One region of the Brachymonas moutaii (nom. illeg.) genome, then DNA from elsewhere that is predicted to be linked to it. Evidence: riboswitches for the same ligand, from Rfam matches in the RefSeq annotation. Region 1 holds a riboswitch; each other region holds the start of a gene.
What was found. A riboswitch is a leader RNA that binds a small molecule or an ion and turns the genes downstream of it on or off. The one in region 1 is predicted to bind cobalamin.

Region 1 (3,638 bases):
CGACGGTGACCAGCACGCCGAACATGAGGGAGAGCCAGGCGCCCTTGAGCAGCGAGAAGATGCCGATGCTGACGATGAGTGCGCCGATCATGATGCCGGGCGCGATGCCCTTGACCAGATCCCAGCGCACCATGCCGCGGCGGTGATGGGCGCGCACGCTCGACATCGAGGTGAAGAAGATGGTGGCCATGGACGTGGCGATGGCCATCTTGACGGCCAGACCCTGCTCCACACCGTGGGCGACGATGATCCAGCTGATGAAGGGCACGAGCACCATGCCGCCGCCGATGCCCAGGAGCCCTGCCATGAAGCCTCCCATGAGGCCGAGACCGGCCAGTTCAACGATGGTGAGGGGTTCGAGAATCATGGCAAGAGGCGGCACACCGCCATGGCGCCGCAGAACGATGGGCGTAAAAAAACACCGCGAGCGGTGTGAGGAATGAGGTGTCTGCACGGGAACCGACCGCATCCTGAACCGAGGGTTCAGGGGGGCGAGGGCAGCACTGGCCGTGGGTCCATCTACGCGAGATGGTCACGCTGGCCGGGCAATATACCAAGCCCGAGCTCAAAGAGCATTGGTTCAAGGAACTATAAAGCCGGAACCGGTGCAGACGCCCCCATTGTAGGGCAAGGTTGCGGCCTTGGAGACAGGCGGAACATGTAATTTGTGTGCCAGCCATCGCTGGGGGCATGCAGGGGTCAGTCGGTGCCGGAGGAAGAAGGCAGTGCCTCGGCGGCGGGCTCTGTGGGAGGGGCGCCGAGCACGGTCTCCATTTCGCCGAGCAGGTGCTGCAGGCGTGGATGCGTGGCTGGGGCCTCGCTGGTGGGGGCGTCATCAGAGAGTGTGGACTCTGTTTCTTCGGCACTGGCTGCTGCGGCCTGTGCGGCTTCCCGGGCGGCGAGCTGTTCGCGTTCGAGGAGGTCATAGGCGACGTTGAGCGCGGCCAGCACGGCAATGCGGTCACGGGCCCGAATCTTGCCGGCATCGCGGATGCGGCACATGGCGGTATCGACCTTCTGGACGGCTTCGAGCATCAGGCTCTCGGAGCCATCGGGGCAGCCCAGCATGTAGGCCAGTCCCATGATGTGCACTTCAAGCTGTTTCATCGGGGCGTTCCTTGGCGGACTCGGATGGGGCTGCCGAGTCGGTGGGGGAGGGGAGCGGCGCATCCACCGAGTCGGGGGTTCCCCAGGCCGTCGGCGGGAGGACGGGCGCATGCATGGGGGAGGCATCCACCGGGATGCGGTCGAGGAGGGAGTCGATGCGCGCGCGTGCAGCTGCCAGCCGGGACTTGAGCGAATCGCGTTCCTGTCCAAGTTCGATGACCTGTTGCTGCAGGAGGTCGTGCGCCTGCTGCAGCGCATGATGGCGCGTGAGCAGCTGCTCGACACGGTCGGCAACCTGATCGAGAAGAGGGGATGTGTGCGGAGATGTCATGGCGGCGAAGAGGCAGCCTGCGCATGCCGCCGCAGGCTGAAGGAGAGGGCCTCTGAATGCCTGTCATTGTAGTCCATGCGCCCTGATCCGCAGGGGAGGGAGCAGGGGCCGTGATGGGCAGGCTAGAATGCCGATTTGCTGGTGCCCACAGGAATCTGGAGAGAAATGCATCTCCCCGGGCCGGCGCTCTGCCTGTAGAAGCATGCGCATCGCGCGCGTGGTGTCTGTCGCAGCAGACGATGTCGGCAGGCATTCCGAGAATCGGTCATGCAGACGGGTTCGTGGGTGAAACGGGAAGCAGGAGGAGAACGCCACCGAAGAGCGGGTGTGCGCGTTGTCCCGGCCTGCGCTGCCCCCGCAACGGTAAAACGGTGCGGATCGCATGCCTTGGGGAGCGCGATCTGCAGCCACGGCCACATGCCACTGGGAGAGCGCCCACTCGCCCGGGAAGGTGCCGTCGGTTCGCCGTCAGCCCGGAGACCGGCCAGCATGGGAGGACACCCAAGCCCCGGCAGGGAGGGTGTTCGTGCGCACGCGCCGGCGGGGTGGCTGGTGGCGTGGGAGGCGGCATGCCCATGTGCGATGGGTGTGGCTGCAGGATGGATATGTGCGAATCATGGCGAAATCCTCTGCGCAGGCGGGCACGGTGGCGTGTCCGGCCCTGCTGGTAGGTGCTGCGGCCTCGGGGCAGGGCAAGACCACGCTCGTCGCGGCGCTGGCACGCTGGTGGACGCGGCGTGGCCTGCGGGTACAGGTGTTCAAGTGTGGACCTGATTTCATTGATCCGGGCTGGCATGCGCTCGCAAGCGGCCAGCCGGTGTATCAGCTCGATCTGTGGATGGTGGGCGAGGCGGCGTGCCGAAGCATGCTCCGCGAGGCGGCTGCCTGCAATGACCTGATTCTCATCGAGGGCGTCATGGGTCTCTACGATGGCGAGCCGAGCAGTGCGGATCTGGCGGTGCGGCTGGGCCTGCCGGTGCTGGCGGTGATCGATGCCCATGCCATGGCGGGCACGTTCGGGGCCCTGGCACATGGACTGGCGCATTACCGCGAAGGGGTGCGCTGGGCGGGCGTGGTGGCGAACCGGGTGGCAAGCAGTGGCCATGCCGACATGCTGCGCCGAGGGCTCCGGGAGCCACACGACTGGATGGGCGCGATCATGCGCAACGCCGATTTTTCTCTGCCCGAGCGGCATCTGGGGCTGATGCTGGCTCCCGAGATGGCCGATGCCCTGGCACGGCTCGATCTGGCCGCCGATGCACTCGCGGACATGCCGCTGGTGGCCGATGAGGGGCAGTCTGTGCCGAGTCGCTGGATGACGGAGTTCCCGTCGGCGCTGGAGCCTTCGGAGCCAGAGGCCTTGGAGAGCCCCGTGGGCTTGCGCTGCACAGAGGAGGGCGCATCGCCTCTGGACGCCTGGCTGCACGCGGAGCCGCGCAGCCTGGAGGGCGTGCGCATCGCAGTGGCCCGGGATGCGGCGTTCTGCTTTCTGTACGAGGCCAATGTGCGTACCCTGCAGGCGCTGGGTGCCGAGCTGGTGTTTTTTTCTCCCCTGGAGGATGCGGCGCTGCCGGCGTGCGATGCGCTGTGGCTGCCGGGCGGTTATCCGGAGCTGCATCTGGAGGCGCTGCAGGCCCAGACCGGCATGCGCGAGAGCATTCGACGCCATGTGCAGTCGGGGCGGCCGGTGTGGGCCGAATGCGGCGGCATGATGGCGCTTGCCGAGGGTCTGGTTCCAGCGGGCGCGGAACCGGAAGCTGCCGTGCCACTGTGGGGTGTGCTGCCCGGGACGGTGCGCATGCATGGACGGCTTCAGGGGCTGGGGCCGCAGGCGCTGGCGGTGCCCGGATGCGATGCGCCGCCGCTGCGGGGGCATACCTTTCACTATTCGACCCTGGACACGCCGGAGGCCGAAGCGGCCCGCACGGTCAGTCCGCGCGTGACGAGTCGCAGCAAGGCTGGCGAGGCGTTCTACCGGACAGGGCCGCAGGGCAATGTGCGGGCGAGTTATTTCCACCCCTGGTTTGCCAGCAGTCCGCAGGCGGCAGCAGCGCTGTTTTTGCCTGACCATGTGGAGACTGGGGCATGAATCCGGTGCACCACGAGCTGATTCTGGGAGGGCAGAAGTCCGGCAAGACGGCCCGGGCAGAAACCCTTGCGGCTGCCTGGCTGGCGCGTGGTCCGGGCCATCGCGCTCTGT
Region 2 (3,638 bases), on a different contig from region 1:
GGAGACGGAGTGCTCATGGGAAAGGGGAAAAGGCAGATTTCTCGGAGGACCGGAAAGGAGTGGCACCGGCAGGTTGACCAGGCACTCCGGAGAGGTGCAACTCCGTGGCAAGCAAGAAGCGCACCAGGGCACTGCCTCCCCGGACAAGGCCACAGCGTCTGCCGGCCGAGCACCGGGAATGGGCATCAGGTCGCAGTGGCGTGCACAAAGTCGGGCAGCGCGGGCATGCCGGGCGACAGGGTGAGCACCTCATAGCCCGTGGGCGTGACGACCACGGCATGTTCCCATTGGGCCGAGAGGGATCGGTCCTTGGTGACGATGGCCCAGCCATCGGGACCTTCCTTGATCTCGCGGCGGCCTGCATTGACCATGGGCTCGATGGTGAAGATCATGCCTGGAACCAGTTCCTCCATGGTGCCTGGCCGGCCGTAGTGCAGCACCTGCGGATCGGTGTGGAAGTCGCGGCCCACTCCGTGTCCACAGAATTCGCGTACCACGCTGTAGCCGTGGCTCTCGACGTATTTCTGGATGGCGTGGCCCACGTCTCCCAGATGGGCTCCGGGCCTGACTTCGAGAATACCCTTCCACATGGATTCGTAGGTGACGCGGCACAGCCGGCTGACGTAGGGGGGCGCGGCATCCTCACCGCCCACGATGTACATGCGGCTCGAATCGCCATGCCAGCCGTTGAGGCGGGGAGTGACGTCGATGTTCACGATGTCGCCCTTCTTGAGCGGCTTGTCGTTGGGAATGCCGTGACAGACCTGGTGGTTGACCGAGGTGCACATCGATTTGGGATAGGGGCGGTGGCCGGGAGGCGCGTAGTTGAGGGGCGCGGAGACGGCACCGTGGCTGGTGGTGTATTCCTCGCAGAGGCGGTCCAGCTCGTTGGTGGTGATGCCGGGGACGACATGGGGACCGAGAAAGTCCAGCAGTTCGCCCGCAAAGCGGCATGCCTTGCGCATTTCCTCGATTTCTTCAGGGGTATGGATGATGATGCTCATGCAGGAGATTATCCGCGCATTGCCCGTGCATTGCATGACGAAGGTTGCCGTTTCCATGCACTTGGAGAGGGATGGGAGCGCATCGCCGATACAATGGAGAGTTCCTGCACCGAACCCTCACCGCTGTGAGGCGGGGCAGGAACGAGAGAATGCCAGGTGCCCCGCAAGGGTTGAACGGGAACCGGGTGCGCGCCTGCAGGGCGCCATGCCCGGACTGCCCCCGCAACGGTGGGTGAGTGTGGGCGTTTCATGCTGCGCGACATGGTCCATGCCGCGCGGCAGCCACTGTCTGGGTCGTGGAGTCCGTGCAATGCGGTTCTCTTGGATCGACATCGGATGGGAAGGCGAAACGTCAAGACTCACGAGTCCGGATACCGGCCTGGCATGCAGCGTGCTGCCGCTTCAGGGTGCGGCAGCCAGTATCTTGACCGTTTGCGGGGAGCAGACCGGGAGTCCGTCTTCGGGGTGCGGCATGGCATGAAGCCATGCACGTCCGTGCAGAGGGTGTCCGTGCGTTTCAGTTCAGGAAGCGCGCGGGGGCCGGCATGGGGGTGCAAGGCAAGGCAGTGCGGGGCACTCCGGCTGGCGTGTTTTTCCGGATGCGTGCAATGCGGTCATACACCGTATCGACAATGACACATTCCATTTCTATGTTCCGGCTGGCAGGGCTGCTGTTCTGCCTCAGTCCGGTGGCGGCTGCCGTGGCGCAGACTTCGGGCACTGCGGCGGCACAGGCATCGGCAGGGGAGGCACCGCGCGATTCCGCCGACGGGGGCGATGCCCCGGAGTACAACGTGGTGATCACCGGCTCGCGTGCCGAAATGTCCGTGAAGGACACGCCCCAGCGCATCGAGGTGGTGACGCGCAGACAGATCGAGGCGACGCCCCATGCGGAGCTGGCCGATCTGCTGGGCAAGACCACGAGCGTGGACATCAAGCAGTATCCGGGGCTGTCCTCGGCCGTGGGCATGCGCGGATTCACGCCCTATAGCCCGATGGTGGGCGAATCGCTGCAGACGCTGGTGCTGCAGGATGGCATTCCGGCCATCGTCAACGAGCTGAGCATGATGCCCACCGCTGGCGTGTCCCGCATCGAGGTGCTGCAGGGGCCTGCGTCGTCCCTTTATGGCTCGCAGGCCATGGCAGGCGTGATCAACCTGATTCCGGTGCGCCGCACGGGTGCGCTGCAGGGTGGTGTGGAGGTGTCTGCCGGCACTATGGGCCAGCGCGAGGTGCAGGGAGACATTGGCGGTGCACTGACACCCTGGCTCAATTTCGACTATTTCGGCGGATGGCACCGTCAGGGCGATTACAGCTACCCGGGAGGAACGGCGCATCCGAGCGGCTATGACACCTACCACCATGACCTGCGACTGGGATTCAGGCTGGCGCCGCAGTGGCAGCTCGACGTGCGCGCGGATCTGTTCAAGGGCAACGATGTGGAGAATCCTGGAGCGTTGCCTGGCTATTCGGGCACGCCGACGGTCAAGGACATGACCCATCGGCTCTACAGCGCCGTGCTCAGGGGGGATGTGGGCAACCATGCACTCAGCATCACGGGCTACAGGGGTGAGGAACATACGTCCATGGACGACGTGGCCACCGATGGCTCCAGGACTCCCTCGTTCCAGTCGGCACTGGACTGGCATGGGGTGCAGCTCAAGGACGAATGGCAGTGGCACCCCGGTGCGGAGCTGGTCTACGGGTTCGACTACCAGGTACAGAAGGCGCGCTCGGTGAGCTACTGGTATGGTTCCCCGTCGGTCTACCAGCCAGACAGCCGACAGGAAAACGCTGCGCTCTATGCCCAGCAGAACGTCCGCTTCAACGACGGACGCACGTCGGCCTATGTGGGGGGACGATACGACCATTTTCGTCTGTCCACCCTGGACACGGATGACTTCCCGGACAACGCTCCGCAGAGCCGCAACTTCCACCAGTTCAGCCCGAGTGCCGGCATCCGCCATGCCCTCACGCCTGCACTGGCGCTGCATGCGACCATCGGCCGGGGCTATGCGGCTCCGAGCGCCTGGAAACTTGCGGGCAAGTATTCGAGCTACGGCATGGACTACCAGGGCAATCCGGCGCTCAAGCCGGAGAGCAGCGTCAGCGCCGACATCGGCCTCTCGGCAGAGCAGGACAACTGGAACGCGGATGTGACCCTTCATGACACGCGCGTGCACGACAAGATCGTGGCGGTGACGCTGCCGGGCAATGTGTCCTCGTGGACCAATGCCGACAGAGCCCGGATGCAGGGCATGGAGCTGAGTGGCCGCTGGCGCATCACCCCGGCGCTGGATCTGGGGGTGGGCTACAGCTACAGTTTCCGCGCGGAGCAGAACAACGGCTCGGGCTGGACGGATCTGGAATACGTGCCGCGCCAGACGCTGCGGGCCTCGCTCGATGGCCACTGGGGCAATGTGGGAGCCCATCTGGGAGCCCGGTATGTCGGCCGCACGCTCAAGACTGCCTACTGGGCGGACTGGACGAGCACGCTGGGCCAGCAGGGTGGATATACCCTGTGGGATGCCAGCATGAGCTGGAAGCCGGCAGCTCACCAGACGGTGCGGGTGGCGGTGGACAACCTGTTCAACCGCGCCTACCAGGTGGTGCCGGGCTACCCCATGCCGGGGC
Region 3 (3,638 bases), on a different contig from region 1:
CAATCATGAACAGGGCGGCTTCCAGAGCGCGGAGGTGCTGGTTGGGTGCAAGAGCATGAAAACAGGCAGTTGTGCATGCAGCAGTTGTGGGATGCTTCAAAATTGCGTCCAGAATCCAGCTGGCTTTCAAGTTCCATTCTGCATGGTGCGGGCCAGACTTCAGACGTTGAAACTGCAACAGCGTCGTGCTTGGATTGCGCTGTTTGGGGTTCAGGGCATGGGCAGATTCCTTGGCGGGAGACCAGGGGAAATTCAGTTCGGCAGGTACTGCGTGAAGGTGGTGGCTGGTGCAGAATTTGACCACCATCCATCCCAAAGCTGCACCCACGCGGCTGTCATAGATGATGAAGTCATCGCAGATCAGTGAGTAGATTTTCGACATGCCTGCGTTGAAGCGCAGGGAAGATGCAGTGAGTGGAGGGTGACCTGTATCCCCCGAGTTGAGTGCCGTGCGGGTCGTTTGCAGAATATCCAGCAATTCCTTTTGAGTAGAGGGGCGCAGCAGCCAGCTCACATTGCCAAGGCGTACACCGCCCCAGGTCATGACATCCACTGCGGCGTCAGTGACCTGCTTGAGGTTGTTCGCGCTCAGCCCGGTATTCAGTTCAGCTTGCAGCACGCTCAGAATGGCTGCATTGGTGGCAAAGGTTGTGCCGGCAGTGACCGAAGAATGCGCGCGCACCAAGGGCGTAGGAGTGGCCGGCCAGTGGTACTTGTGGTACGCATCGCAAAGGCTGCTGCAGCTCCAGGCCTTTTTGCTCTTGCGGTTGATGTAGCTGTGAGCGAAAGTGCTGTTGCACAGGTTATTGCTTACCCATGCGATGAAATCCTGGACGTGGGGTGCGCTCAGGTAGGCAGCTTTCAACATGCAAATACTCCTTGGGGCTTTGTGGTGTGGATGTCAGATACGTTGATAAATGGCTTTGTTGGCGCTGTTGCGCCTCACGAACCTGGCAATGGGTGGATGAGAATGGGTGTCTTCAAGGGCTTTGCGAAAGGCCTTGCCCAAGCTTTTGCGCTCTCCGCTCGTGAGTGCATTCCAGTCACTGTCGTCGCATAATTCGTTCAGAGTGAATTCGCCCTTGATGTTTACGGCGCGTGCCTTCTCCAAGAGCCTAGAGATGAGGCTGTCCACATTCACGGTCTTGTGCGGGGCATCGGGAGCCTGGCTAAGGGAGGCTGCCTTGAGCGCCTCATGTACCCAGGCCTCAAGGCTGATGCCTTGTTCCTGGCTGTTCAGCAGTGCGCGAGACAGAAGGGAGTCGTCCACGTTCAGAAACAGTGTTGCCATCACTTTCTCCATTTTGATGAGACAGATGAGGTTATCTCCTTTGTGATGAGTGTGCATTATTTGCGCTCATGTGTCAATGTTTTTTGTTTGCGTCTGGGATGGCATGGTGCCTGGAGCCTGAGCTGCTGGCAACCTCCGGGCGAAAGGGGCTGCAGGGTGACGCAGGGGAGTGGCTGCTCGAGGCAGCCCGCTTCGCAGCCAAGCACCCTCCCCAGCACGCACCTCCCTTCCTATAATGGCGGCACGGGTGCGTGGGTTGCCGGGCTTCGGGTCTGGCGCCTGCGTTAAACGGGAAGCCGGTGACGCCATGCAGCTAGTGGCCATTCCGGCGCAGCCCCCGCTGCTGTAAGCCTGACGACTCCGCCTCACGCCACTGCGTCCTCCGACGCGGGAAGGCGCGGACTAGGAAGAGGGCAAGCCAGAATACCGGCCCGCGACGAGCCAGCACCATTCCCCGGGGGATCTGGGAGTCTGCTGCCGCGCGTTGGCGTGCGCCTCTGTGTTTCCTCCCTGCGGAAACGGCGGGGCGCGGCTGCCGTGCCGGCCTGCCCAGACTTTCCCTTCCCATCTTCCTGTTGCCGTGGTGCGCTCGTGTCTTTCACATCACACGGTTCGACGGGAGGTTTCGAATGCACATCATGGAAGGTTTTCTGCCACTCAAGCACGCGGTGGCATGGACGGCGGCTTCGGCGCCGTTTCTGGCAGCGGGCATCTGGTCGGCGCGCCGCAGTCTGCGCGATCACCCGGAGCGGCGCATGCTGCTGGGGGTGTCGGCGGCGTTTTCCTTTCTGCTCTCGGCCATGAAGCTGCCCTCGGTCACGGGCAGCTGTTCGCATCCCACGGGAGTGGGGCTGGGTGCTCTGCTGTTCGGGCCGCTGGCGATGGTGCCGGTGAGCTTTGTGGTGCTGCTGTTCCAGGCGCTTCTGCTGGCGCATGGGGGGCTGACGACGCTGGGGGCCAATCTGTTCTCGATGGGCATTGCCGGGCCGCTCATGGCGGCGGCGGTGTTCCGCGTCGGGCGCGTGCTGCGCCTGCCGCTGAGCGTGAATGTGTTTCTGGCGGCGACGCTCGCTGATCTGGTGACGTATGTGGTGACCTCGCTGCAGCTGGCGCTGGCGTTTCCCGATGCGGTCAGCGGGGTGGCGGGCTCGATGCTCAAGTTCGGCGGCATCTTTGCCGTGACGCAGATTCCGCTGGCGATCAGCGAGGGGCTGCTGACGGTGCTGGTGGTGCAGGCCATGACGCGCCTGCAGGGCGAGGATCTGCGCGGTCTGCCGCTGTATGCAGGGCAGGAGGTGCGGGCATGAAGCGGCAATTCTGGATCATTGCGGCATGCGTTGTGGTGCTGACCGTGGCGCCGCTCCTGTTCGTGCGCACGCCGGCGCTGGGGCCGGACGGCAAGGCGCAGGCGCTTTTTGGCGGGTCGGACGATGCAGCGCGCGACGCCATCACGGTGATTGCACCGCACTACCGCCCGTGGTTTGCGCCCCTGATGGAGCCCGGGCCCGAAATCGCCTCGATGCTGTTTGCGCTGCAGGCGGCCATTGGGGCGGGGGTGATCGGCTACTGGCTCGGGGCGTCGGTGACGCGCCATCGCGAACGCGAACGCCAGCGCCGCGAGCGGGAGGCAGCCGGCCATGCGCCGGAGCAGTCCCCCCATCAGGAGCGTACCTCTGCTGCTGCGGGCCCCGCCGGAGTGGCCCGTGTGGATTGAGCAGGCTGCCTATGCCAATCGCTGGCGCGATGTGACACCGGTGGCCAAGGCTCTGTTTGCGGGCTGTGGCCTGGCGGCGGCCTTTGTCGCGCCGGACTGGAAGGCCGAGCTGCTGCTGGCGGCGCTGCTGGCGGCGGTGACGCTGGGTGGCGCGCGGGTGCCGGCGCGGCTGTATGCGCGGGTGGTGGCCCCTGCGGGCAGCTTTGTGGTGCTGTCGTGCGCGACGCTGCTGGTGGCGGTGGCGCCTTCGGCAGGCGGATGGCCGGAGGTGCACTGGCATGCGGCCGGCTGGCCCGAGGCCGCCCTGACGGGCACGCGGGCCATGGCGGCGCTGGCGGCCATGGTGGGGCTGGTGCTGACCACGCCGCTGAGTGACCTGATCGGACTGGCGCGCCGGCTGCGGGTGCCCGAGGTGCTGGTCGATGTGATGGTGCTGTGCTACCGCATGGTGTTCGTGTTCATGGAGGCGTGGGACGACGGCGTCACGGCGCAGGCGGCGCGGCTGGGCTATGGGCCTTTCCGGCGCTCGGTGCGGTCGCTGGCGCTGCTGGCGGCCAATCTGGCCGCGCAGATCTGGAGCCGCGCCCTGGCGCTGCAGGCAGCGGCGAGCGCGCGCAATGGCGACGGCCCGCT

Region 2: it holds a riboswitch for cobalamin, as region 1 does, so the genes downstream of both, ACP2WS_RS01575 (TonB-dependent receptor plug domain-containing protein) here and ACP2WS_RS07620 (cobyrinate a,c-diamide synthase) in region 1, are expected to answer to the same signal.
Region 3: it holds a riboswitch for cobalamin, as region 1 does, so the genes downstream of both, ACP2WS_RS05315 (energy-coupling factor ABC transporter permease) here and ACP2WS_RS07620 (cobyrinate a,c-diamide synthase) in region 1, are expected to answer to the same signal.

What each region holds. Positions count from the first base shown of each region.
Region 1 is NZ_JBNGEN010000005.1:135,982-139,619, forward strand. It holds gene ACP2WS_RS07605 (sulfite exporter TauE/SafE family protein) at 1-367, opposite strand, end outside; gene ACP2WS_RS07610 (cell division protein ZapA) at 700-1,107, opposite strand; gene ACP2WS_RS07615 (cell division protein ZapB) at 1,094-1,438, opposite strand; cobalamin riboswitch at 1,697-1,941, shown strand; gene ACP2WS_RS07620 (cobyrinate a,c-diamide synthase) at 2,055-3,527, shown strand; gene ACP2WS_RS07625 (bifunctional adenosylcobinamide kinase/adenosylcobinamide-phosphate guanylyltransferase) at 3,524-3,638, shown strand, end outside.
Region 2 is NZ_JBNGEN010000001.1:346,876-350,513, reverse strand. It holds gene glnD ([protein-PII] uridylyltransferase) at 1-17, opposite strand, end outside; gene map (type I methionyl aminopeptidase) at 186-1,004, opposite strand; cobalamin riboswitch at 1,142-1,401, shown strand; gene ACP2WS_RS01575 (TonB-dependent receptor plug domain-containing protein) at 1,637-3,638, shown strand, end outside.
Region 3 is NZ_JBNGEN010000003.1:68,562-72,199, forward strand. It holds gene ACP2WS_RS05305 (hypothetical protein) at 1-868, opposite strand, end outside; gene ACP2WS_RS05310 (DUF1413 domain-containing protein) at 902-1,303, opposite strand; cobalamin riboswitch at 1,520-1,740, shown strand; gene ACP2WS_RS05315 (energy-coupling factor ABC transporter permease) at 1,930-2,598, shown strand; gene ACP2WS_RS05320 (energy-coupling factor ABC transporter substrate-binding protein) at 2,595-3,005, shown strand; gene ACP2WS_RS05325 (energy-coupling factor transporter transmembrane component T family protein) at 2,995-3,638, shown strand, end outside.